3 regions of the Bacillus sp. NEAU-Y102 genome follow, and region 1 is predicted to be linked to each of the others. Evidence: predicted binding sites of a transcription regulator. Region 1 holds the regulator's gene; each other region holds the start of a gene.
The links. Region 1 encodes LexA, which represses DNA repair genes until DNA is damaged. Its sites were predicted from a motif close to CGAACATATGTTCG; they were not measured.

Region 1 (3,261 bases):
AAGGGTTTCTTAAAGAATTATCAAGTTATCTTAGAAAGTTACCAGAGGAAGAGAGGCAAGATATTTTATTGGATTATGAAGAGCACTTTCAGTTTGGACTAGAAGAGGGGAAAACTGAATCAGAAATAATACAGGGCCTTGGTTCTCCGAAAGTAATCGCAAAAGAATTACTTGCGATGTATCGCTTCGATGAAATGAAAAAAAATCCATCGACTTCAAATGTGACAAGAGCTGTTATGGCAGCGATTGGACTTAGTTTGTTTAATTTTATTATTGTGTTAGGCCCGTTAGTCGCAATTATTGCTTTTATATTTTCTTTTTGGATTGGTGGTATTGCTAGTGTAGTAACACCATTTTTCGTTATTGGAAAAGTATTTATGGGTACTTTTATATGGTTGGATCTTTTCGTTAGTATAACGTTTGTTGGAGTAGGTTTGTTGTTATGTATTATCGCTTTTTATAGTACAAAGTGGTTTAAGAGATTGTGTGTACGATACGTAATATGGAACTTCAAAATGATAAAAGGAGAGTAAATGATGAAAAAACTATTTTTAATCGCTATCGCTTGTATCATTATTGGAGTAATAGGAATTTCCCAAACATATGAAAAAGCAGTACAAACTGCTGAAAAAGGCGATAAAGAAGATGTAATTAAAAACGAAACATTAAAAAATATAGAAGTTAAGTTAGATGCCGGAGATATTGTTATCCAAAAATCTCCTGACTCTTCTTTTTATGTAAAGCAATCAGGAGATGTACGTAAACAAGAGATTCGTATTGCAGAAGATGGTGACACATTAAAAATTATTGGGGAAAGAGAAAAAGGTGCTTCATTTGATTTTTCTTTTTACGATTTTAGGTTCCAAACGTCTAAATTGACTCTCCTTGTGCCCGAACGCTCTTATCAAGATGTAAAAGTAAATTCATCTGCTGGACAAATCGAAATGAGTGATGTGAAAAGTGATAGTGTAAGTGTTAGAACACTTGCTGGAGAAGTAGAGCTGAAACAAGTAACGTCTAAGAATGTGGAGGGATCTACAAAAGCTGGTGAGGTGAACTTTAAAAAAGTAATAGGGAAAGTGACCGCAAAAACAACAAGTGGGGAAATAAATATTCAAGATCATGATTCTAAGTATAATCTAGAAGCAAGTTCAACTGCGGGAGATATAGATATTACTTTATCGGAAAAACCACAAGATGCGGTAATTACTGGGCAAAGTGCTGCCGGAGATGTAACAATTTTTAATGAAGAAAATAATAACGTAACAATTGGAAATGGTAGTAAAAAGATTAGCGGTAAAACGGCTGCTGGAGATGTCACGATTGAAACTCGTTAATAAGAAATAGAGTGCATGGAAATCTATCAAAATACAAAAAGAAGATAATTACCGTATATAAATAAGGTAATTATCTTCTTTTTGTTATTTTTAATGTAAATCACGATATACGCCAATTACTTTCCCGATAACTGACACTTGTTTTAAAATGATAGGTTCTAATGAAGAGTTTTCTGGTTGTAGACGGAAATGGTCTTTTTCTTTATAGAAACGTTTAACAGTTGCTTCGTTATCTTCTGTTAAAGCGACTACAATTTCACCATTATATGCAGACTGTTGTTGGCGAACAACAACTAAATCTCCATCGAAAATACCAGCTTCAATCATACTATCTCCAGAAATACGTAACATGAACACTTGGTCTGCTCCGGAAACAATGCTAGCTGGAAGTGGGAAATGTTCCTCTACGCTTTCGACCGCTGTAATTGGTAAACCAGCAGTAACTTTTCCGACAATTGGAACTTGAATAACAGATTGTGTTTCCGTATCCATTCGGTCTTCGCCTAAAATTTCAATGGCACGTGGTTTTGTTGGATCGCGTCGAATGTATCCTTTTTCTTCTAATCGTGATAAATGTCCGTGCACTGTAGAACTAGAAGCGAGGCCGACTGCTTGACCAATTTCACGTACGGAAGGTGGATATCCTTTTTCTTGTACTTTTAGCTTAATAAAGTCGAGAATGTCTTGCTGGCGTTTCGTTAACTTTTCCATGTTTTCTAACACCTCGTTTTCTTTCATTTTTCTTATTAATAAGTATAACATGTGAAAAAACATTCTACAAACATAAGTTCGAACAAATGGCGGATTTATGTTACACTATAGGGAAATGATAGGGAGAAAGAGGGGTTCAAAATGAATGCAATTATTTATGCACGTGTGAGTACAACGAAAGAAGCGCAAGAAACATCATTATTACGTCAAAAAGATGAATTATTGCATTTAGCTGAGCGCTATCAAATGAATGTTACGAAGGTGATTGAAGAGCAGGCTAGTGGGTATACAATTGAACGTGACGGTATATTAGAGGTGTTAGATACAATTCGGGACGAACAAATTGATGTGTTACTTATACAAGATGAAACGCGCCTTGGTAGAGGGAATGCGAAGATTGCATTAATGCATTGTTTACATAAAGAAGGCATAAAAGTATATACACATACACATAATGGTGAATTACAATTGTCGGATTCTGATTCGATGGTATTAGATATTATTGGTATTGTTGAAGAATATCAAAGGAAGATTCATAACTTGAAAATTAAACGAGGTATGCAACGTGCAGTAGAAAAAGGTTATCGTCCAGAAAATAATTTAAAAAATCGTCATTTAAGTGTAGGAAGAGAGAAAAAAGAAGTGCCAATTGAGGAAATTGTACGTTTGCGAAAAAGTGAACTCACGTTTGAAGAAATTGCAGCAACACTACGTGGATTTGGTCATAATGTTTCAAAGGCGACTGTACATCGTAGATATGTAGAGTATACGAAGCAATTGCTTGATAAAGAAGAGTAACTATTGTATGATAATAATCAGTTTTGATTAGAAGGGGGATTCGAGATGATTAATCACGAACTCGTTGAACGCATTAACTTCTTAGCGAAAAAAGCAAAAGCTGAAGGTTTAACTGAAGAAGAGCAACGTGAGCGTCAATCGCTACGTGAACAATATTTAAAAGGATTTCGTCAAAATATGTTAAACGAACTTAAAGGTATTAAAGTTGTTAACGAAGAAGGTACAGATGTTACACCGACGAAATTAAAAGCTTTAAAAAAGCAAGATAATGCAAAATTAAATTAAAAGATGGGCGAAGCCCATCTTTTTTATTTGTAAAAATCCTTATTTAATAACTTTCCAGTTGTTATTAACGGTTGCTTCTATCGTTCTATGTTCCAATATATAATTAGCGATAAGTTCAGACATATCAGTG
Region 2 (3,261 bases), on a different contig from region 1:
TCTCTTCATTTCTCTCATCCTCCTTCCCTATATATTACTCTCTTCATTTTTATTCAGCCATTTACTATGGTATCAACTCAACTCATACTTTAGTAATAGTTTTGTTATTGCATACATAAACAAAAAAAGTAACCATCATGGTTACTTTTTTGCTACCTATCTAAAAATTCATTGTTTATTTCATTATTGTTTTTACATTTCAACTTCTCTTTTCTACATTTCTCACACTGGTACATATAAAGTGAAACTTTAATCAGTGGGGGTTTTGTTCATCCCTCACTGATTATCAGCTCTCACCAATCGGGCTGTTTTTTAAATCCTCATTATCCTGCATCTTAATAAAAACATATTTATGTTTACAATGCGATTCACCCAAATAATTTTTAAACCACTTTTTCAACACAACACATTCCACCTTTATGATAGAACCTTTATTTAGCTGCCTTATGACATACTTTTATTTAAATATTCAATCTCATATTGCAATTTTTTAAATTGCTCAAAATGCATGGTAATAGATTGACTACTACCATAATCAACATTTTGTTTCACTAATATAACACCCGTATCATGAAAAAGCGCTTCAAGTTCTTTCCTAATAGAAACTTTCGCAATATGAGCTGTTTTAATTGCAGATAAAATTGCAATTTCATTAAACTTTAATTTTATTTCATTTGGACAAAATGCGTCTTCAACTAATATAACTTCATTACTATAAATTAGTGCAACAAGATTACTTGATTTGGCATCTGTTAAATCAACTTTTTTCATAATATCTTTCATTACATTTTGCCTCCTTTATTTTCATATATATTAATTATACAAATTTTTCAAAAAAATACTCAACTTTATTATATTAATTTTAACACACTTTTATTGAAATCCATGCTCCAAACGTTTTACTATCCCACAATTTTTATTGTATGAACCATCTGGACTATAACTCCATATAGTAATGTTAACAACTTATTATAAAGCAGGTGAAAATTATGCCATCAGTTGTAGGAAATTTAGTTGTACAAAATAGTAATGGTTCGTTTAATTTAGGTGATTTCTACAACGTTTCTCCGAAAGAAAATACGAAAGCTTATAATGGCTCCGGCGCATCAAACGTTGGTTTTGTTGTTAATACTTTTAGCGGTGTTAGCGCGACCAATACATTTGATTCTGACCTTGCAGATCAAAACCAAGTGGGTACAGCCTAATCTTTTGTTTAACTTTCTGTATAGAAAATTTTAATTTGTCTATACTATAATCAGGCTGTTTGACAGCTCTTGTTGATTTTGGAGTACCCTATCTTTTTCTCCCTTTCCCTGGGGCTCAGCAGCTAGCACGAAGCTAGCTGCTTTTTCTTGTATTATTTATTTCATAAATCAGAAATAAAAGAAGCTGCCATTTAATATTCAGCTTCTTTTACGTTATTTCAATAATATCCATAGCGTTAAATACGTAAGTTTTATAAAAGGCGTCTGTACAAATTACAATTTGTTTTACCGGATTAATATGTACAACTGTCATATAGCTTGTTAATATGTAGCCATCTTCAAAATATGTTACCAATATTTCTTTCTCAGACAGTAATGAATTTAATAATTTATCAGAAATTCTCTCTTTTGCTTCATTTGTTAAAAGCGGTTTTTGTACTTTTAATTTCTCTCCAATAATCTTTCTCATATTTAAAAGTTGTTCGGATATTACTGTAAACGGAACCCACTCTCTTTCTTCTTTTTGTATCTTTACATCGTTCATTTTTTATCTCCTTGATCATTTATACATTTATTTAGTCATACTATCCCTTAGTTATTTTTAATACTCACTAAACTCGGATTTACTTCTAAATTATAATTAGGTTATCCCTCGAAGGAACATTAGTTCTTATTATACACAAACTTACGTTCTTTTGAGAAGAGCCATACTTATTATTTTTTAACAAAAAACACAATTTTATTTACCTCTATACTTTCTTTTTCCTTTATCAAATAAACTTCTCATTTCTTATGTAAAATGAAATACATATAACAACTAAAAAGCGACTTCACACAAAGTGAAATCGCCTTTTTCTAAAAAATATTTCAAATTTTATTTTTCTATCCTAACTAATGTTCTTTCTGGAATACATAATTCATCTATATTAAAATGATTTATTTTTAATTTCAATTCCCCTACTCATTCCTTACCTTCATCACCAACCCAACAACTAAATAATTCGAAATAGTCTCCATCTTCCAAATAGCCTTCCATAATCTTGCATAAAGTTAAAAGTTTTTCTTTCGCTTCTTTTTTTCCTTTACGTTTTGCCACTCGACAAATTCAATTCCCCAACTAGTTGAAACCTCATATGTGAAATTTGTTTGGAATTGATACTCTTGTACAATTTCAAGCATACTTTCATCTGAAAAACACGGTCCAAAAACAATTACATCATTAGAATCTGGAACCGTTAACTGAATTTCTACATTACAGCCTATGTAACTAGCTAAACTCATTTTATACTCCTCCAATATTCGTATAAAAAATACTTCATAGTATATTTATTCATATATAAAATCCCTACCCAAACAAAAAAGTTTTAAATTTTTTCGTTTATTAACCATCTATAACTGAAAACATATACTATGATGAACGAACTCACAAAGCATAAGAAAAGAGAACATTTACAACACTCTCTTTTCTTACATACTCTATGAAACTTTGCAAAACTGAATCAGTGATTTTTATTATTATATTATATTTTATTACATATACATAGGTTGTACTATTATATGTAACTCTCTCTCTGTATCCGATTTTTTCGGATGACGAAAATAATTAAGTTCGTACTTTAACACTTTATACTCAACCATCCCTATTTTAATCCCTTTCGTTTCTTTTAATATTGCTAATAAATCACTTATATTTTCATCATATGACTCAAAAATTTTCGCACCGCCCTCTCCCTGAAAGATTACTTTCATATATTCTCCCCACCTAATTTATTGATGTGGTAAATGACGCGTTTAAAACGATTCATTCTTTATCCTAAAATGTTCATACTAAAAAGAACATCCTTTCCAATCGAATGCTCAGTTTTTTACTAATTATCCATGTTAAATATTTATTCAAAAACATTATATGTACTATTTTTTAAATTAAGTTCGATATCCATTATTAAAGAGTAAATATATGTAATAAACTTACATAATGAAAACCGTATCATATCTACTTCCATTGAAATAATTATAATTTCTTTAATTTAAACCCATAATTTCCCATTGTAATTCT
Region 3 (3,261 bases), 480 kb from region 1:
TGAGAAAGCAAAGCGCGCCATTATGGCGGGACTCGTATATGCAAATGAAATGAGACTTGATAAGCCAGGAGAGAAAATCTCGCAAGATACTGAGATTACGGTGAAGGGACAAGTTATGCCGTATGTAAGTCGTGGTGGTTATAAACTTGAAAAGGCATTAGAGACATTTCATCTTGATTTACAAGATAAAGTTATGATAGATATTGGTTCATCAACTGGTGGCTTTACAGATTGTGCGCTTCAAAATGGAGCGAAATTATCTTATGCATTAGATGTAGGATACAATCAACTAGCGTGGAAATTACGTCAAGATGAGCGTGTTGTTGTAATGGAACGAACAAATTTCCGTTACGTGACACCAGCAGACTTAGAACGTGGTTTACCTCAATTTGCAAGTATTGATGTTTCATTTATATCATTAAAGCTTATACTGCCAGTTTTAAAAACAATGCTTATGCCTAACGGAGATGTAGCGGCGTTAATTAAACCACAGTTTGAAGCTGGAAGAGAGCAAGTTGGGAAAAAAGGTATCGTTCGTGATAGAAAAGTACATGAAGCTGTTGTAGAAATGATTGTCGAGTTTGCTTTAAAAGAAGGCTATGATGTGGAAGGTTTAACATTTTCACCAATTACGGGTGGAGACGGTAATATTGAATTTTTAATTCATCTGAAATGGCATGGTGAACGTGAGAATGGCGAAAATCATTCTCCGATTTCTATAGAGCAAGTTGTTACAGAAGCGCATGACGTTCTAAAACAAAAAGGGAAAGGGGAATAACATATGTTGTTCCTCTTTTTGCTGTAATTGTATAATGATTGTAAAAACAATTGTGTACAAGAAACGAATTATAAGTTAACATAAATAAGTGAAGTATACCAATGTTTAAACTATGGTAAGAGATAGTGTGAGGTGCAAATGTATGAATAAAGGTCAGCGCCATATTAAAATCAGGGAAATTATTGCAAACAAAGAAATTGAAACACAAGATGAATTAGTTGATATTTTACGTAATGAGGGATTTAATGTAACGCAAGCAACAGTATCGCGCGATATTAAAGAACTGCACTTAGTGAAGGTGCCATTACATGATGGGCGCTATAAATATAGCTTGCCAGCAGATCAACGATTTAACCCGTTACAAAAATTAAAACGAAATCTAGTGGATTCATTTGTAAAATTAGACACGGCAGGACATATGCTTGTGCTAAAAACATTGCCTGGTAACGCTCATTCACTTGGAGCACTTATTGATCATTTAGAGTGGGATGAGATCATCGGAACCATCTGTGGTGATGATACTTGCTTAATTATTTGCCGTACACCTGACGATACAGGTGTTGTCTCTGATCGTTTCTTAAATATGTTGTAACAAAAAATCTTGTTTGCTTTCCATCGTAAAGTGGAAAGTGAACAAGATATTTTTATTGGTTAAAAATATGAATTTTCAATTGTAATATAATATTTTGTTTGCATAAAGTTAGAAAATAGATGGATTGACCCGTAAAACAAATGTTTGGTACAATGAAGCGGGTTAGAAGAGTATATACATACAAATATATAACATGATTATTTGAATGAAGAACTGAGAAAATCCTTTAGTAAGGGATTATTTTATAACGAGGTGAATGGGGCATTGTTATCGGAATTATCGATTAGAAACTTTGCTATTATTGAAGCATTAAATATTTCTTTTCAAAAAGGTTTAACGGTTTTAAGCGGTGAAACAGGGGCCGGAAAATCGATTATTATTGATGCGATTAGTTTACTTGTAGGTGGCCGTGGATCAGCAGAATTTGTTCGATATGGAACAGAAAAGGCTGAGATTGAAGGGCTATTTTATGTTGAAGATGAGAAGCATCCATGTATTGAAAAGGCAGAAGAGTTAGATATAGAAATAGAAGATGGCATGATTATTTTAAAGCGTGATATTGCTGCGAACGGAAAGAGTGTATGTCGTGTAAATGGGAAGCTTGTTACACTTAGCATATTAAAAGAAATTGGGAAATCACTTGTTGATATTCATGGACAGCACGAAACACAAGATTTAATGAATGAAGAACGACATCTGTTTATGCTTGATCACTTTGATGGGGATCGAATCGTTAAACAATTAGACATATATCAAAATGTATACGCTGACTATGAAAAATTAAAAAAACAATTGAAATCGTTAAGTGAAAATGAACAACAAATGGCACATCGCTTAGATTTAATTCAATTTCAGCATGAAGAAATTCGCAAGGCAGATTTAAAGATGGATGAAGAAAATGAATTAACTGAGGAACGATTGCAAATTTCTAATTTTGAAAAGATTTATAAAGCGTTAGGTGATGCATATCGTTCGTTAAGTGCCGACGGACAAGGGTTAGATAATGTAAGAAGTGCAATGGGACAAATGGAAAGTATTACACATTTAGATGAAATGTATCAAGAGAATTATGATTCAATTGCAAATAGCTATTACTTATTAGAAGAGGTTGCCTATCAACTGAGAGAAAAGCTCGATATGATGGAATATGATCCAAATCGTTTAGATGAAATCGAAACACGTTTGAATGAAATTCGTATGCTAAAGAGAAAATATGGAAATACTGTAGAAGAGATTTTAGCGTATGCAGATAAAATTGAACAGGAAATTTTTACAATTGAAAATAAAGACGTTCATATTGAAACGACGAAGAAACAGTTGAAGGAATTAGAGAGTGTTATTCTGAAAGAAGCAACGTTGTTAAGTAATATGCGTCATGAGCTTGCAGAACATCTTACAAATGCAATTCATCAGGAATTAAAAGAATTATATATGGAAAAAACGAAATTTGAAGTGCGAATTATGAAGAGAGCAGGAAATGCAGAAGAACCCCTTGTGGAAGGTGCACCGGTAAGACTTACGGTGGATGGTTACGATCATGTGGAATTTTATATTTCAACGAACCCAGGAGAGCCGCTAAAACCACTTTCAAAGGTTGCTTCTGGCGGAGAGTTATCTCGTATTATTTTAGCTTTAAAAAGCATTTTTTCTAAGCATCAAGGGGTTGCATCTGTTATTTTTGATGAAGTGGATACGGGTGTAAGTGGCCGAGTCGCACAGGCTATTGCGGAAAAAATTTATCGAGTATCAGTAAACTCGCAAGTACTTTGTATTACGCACTTACCTCAAGTAGCTTCAATGGCGGATTCACATTTATTTATTCGAAAACAAGTAGCGAATGATCGGACAATTACATCAGTTACTGTTTTAACTATGGAGGATAAAGTAACAG

Region 2: the regulator LexA is predicted to act here: its motif matches at 1,886-1,899, upstream of ACYFX0_RS13635 (YolD-like family protein).
Region 3: the regulator LexA is predicted to act here: its motif matches at 1,504-1,517, upstream of recN (DNA repair protein RecN).

Annotation. Positions count from the first base shown of each region.
Region 1 is NZ_JBTWFK010000001.1:619,015-622,275, reverse strand. Features, by position in the region: gene ACYFX0_RS03010 (DUF1700 domain-containing protein) at 1-533, shown strand, start outside; gene ACYFX0_RS03005 (DUF4097 family beta strand repeat-containing protein) at 534-1,337, shown strand; gene lexA (transcriptional repressor LexA) at 1,428-2,048, opposite strand; gene ACYFX0_RS02995 (YneB family resolvase-like protein) at 2,190-2,846, shown strand; gene ACYFX0_RS02990 (DUF896 domain-containing protein) at 2,892-3,131, shown strand; gene ACYFX0_RS02985 (bifunctional metallophosphatase/5'-nucleotidase) at 3,171-3,261, opposite strand, start outside.
Region 2 is NZ_JBTWFK010000004.1:348,965-352,225, reverse strand. Features, by position in the region: gene ACYFX0_RS13655 (SDR family oxidoreductase) at 1-9, opposite strand, end outside; partial or broken gene ACYFX0_RS13650 (catabolite protein activator) at 153-242, opposite strand; gene ACYFX0_RS13645 (hypothetical protein) at 445-783, opposite strand; gene gerPF (spore germination protein GerPF) at 990-1,205, shown strand; gene ACYFX0_RS13635 (YolD-like family protein) at 1,414-1,749, opposite strand; gene ACYFX0_RS13630 (hypothetical protein) at 2,256-2,486, opposite strand; gene ACYFX0_RS13625 (hypothetical protein) at 2,736-2,954, opposite strand.
Region 3 is NZ_JBTWFK010000001.1:1,098,192-1,101,452, reverse strand. Features, by position in the region: gene ACYFX0_RS05450 (TlyA family RNA methyltransferase) at 1-778, shown strand, start outside; gene argR (arginine repressor ArgR) at 921-1,370, shown strand; gene recN (DNA repair protein RecN) at 1,635-3,261, shown strand, end outside.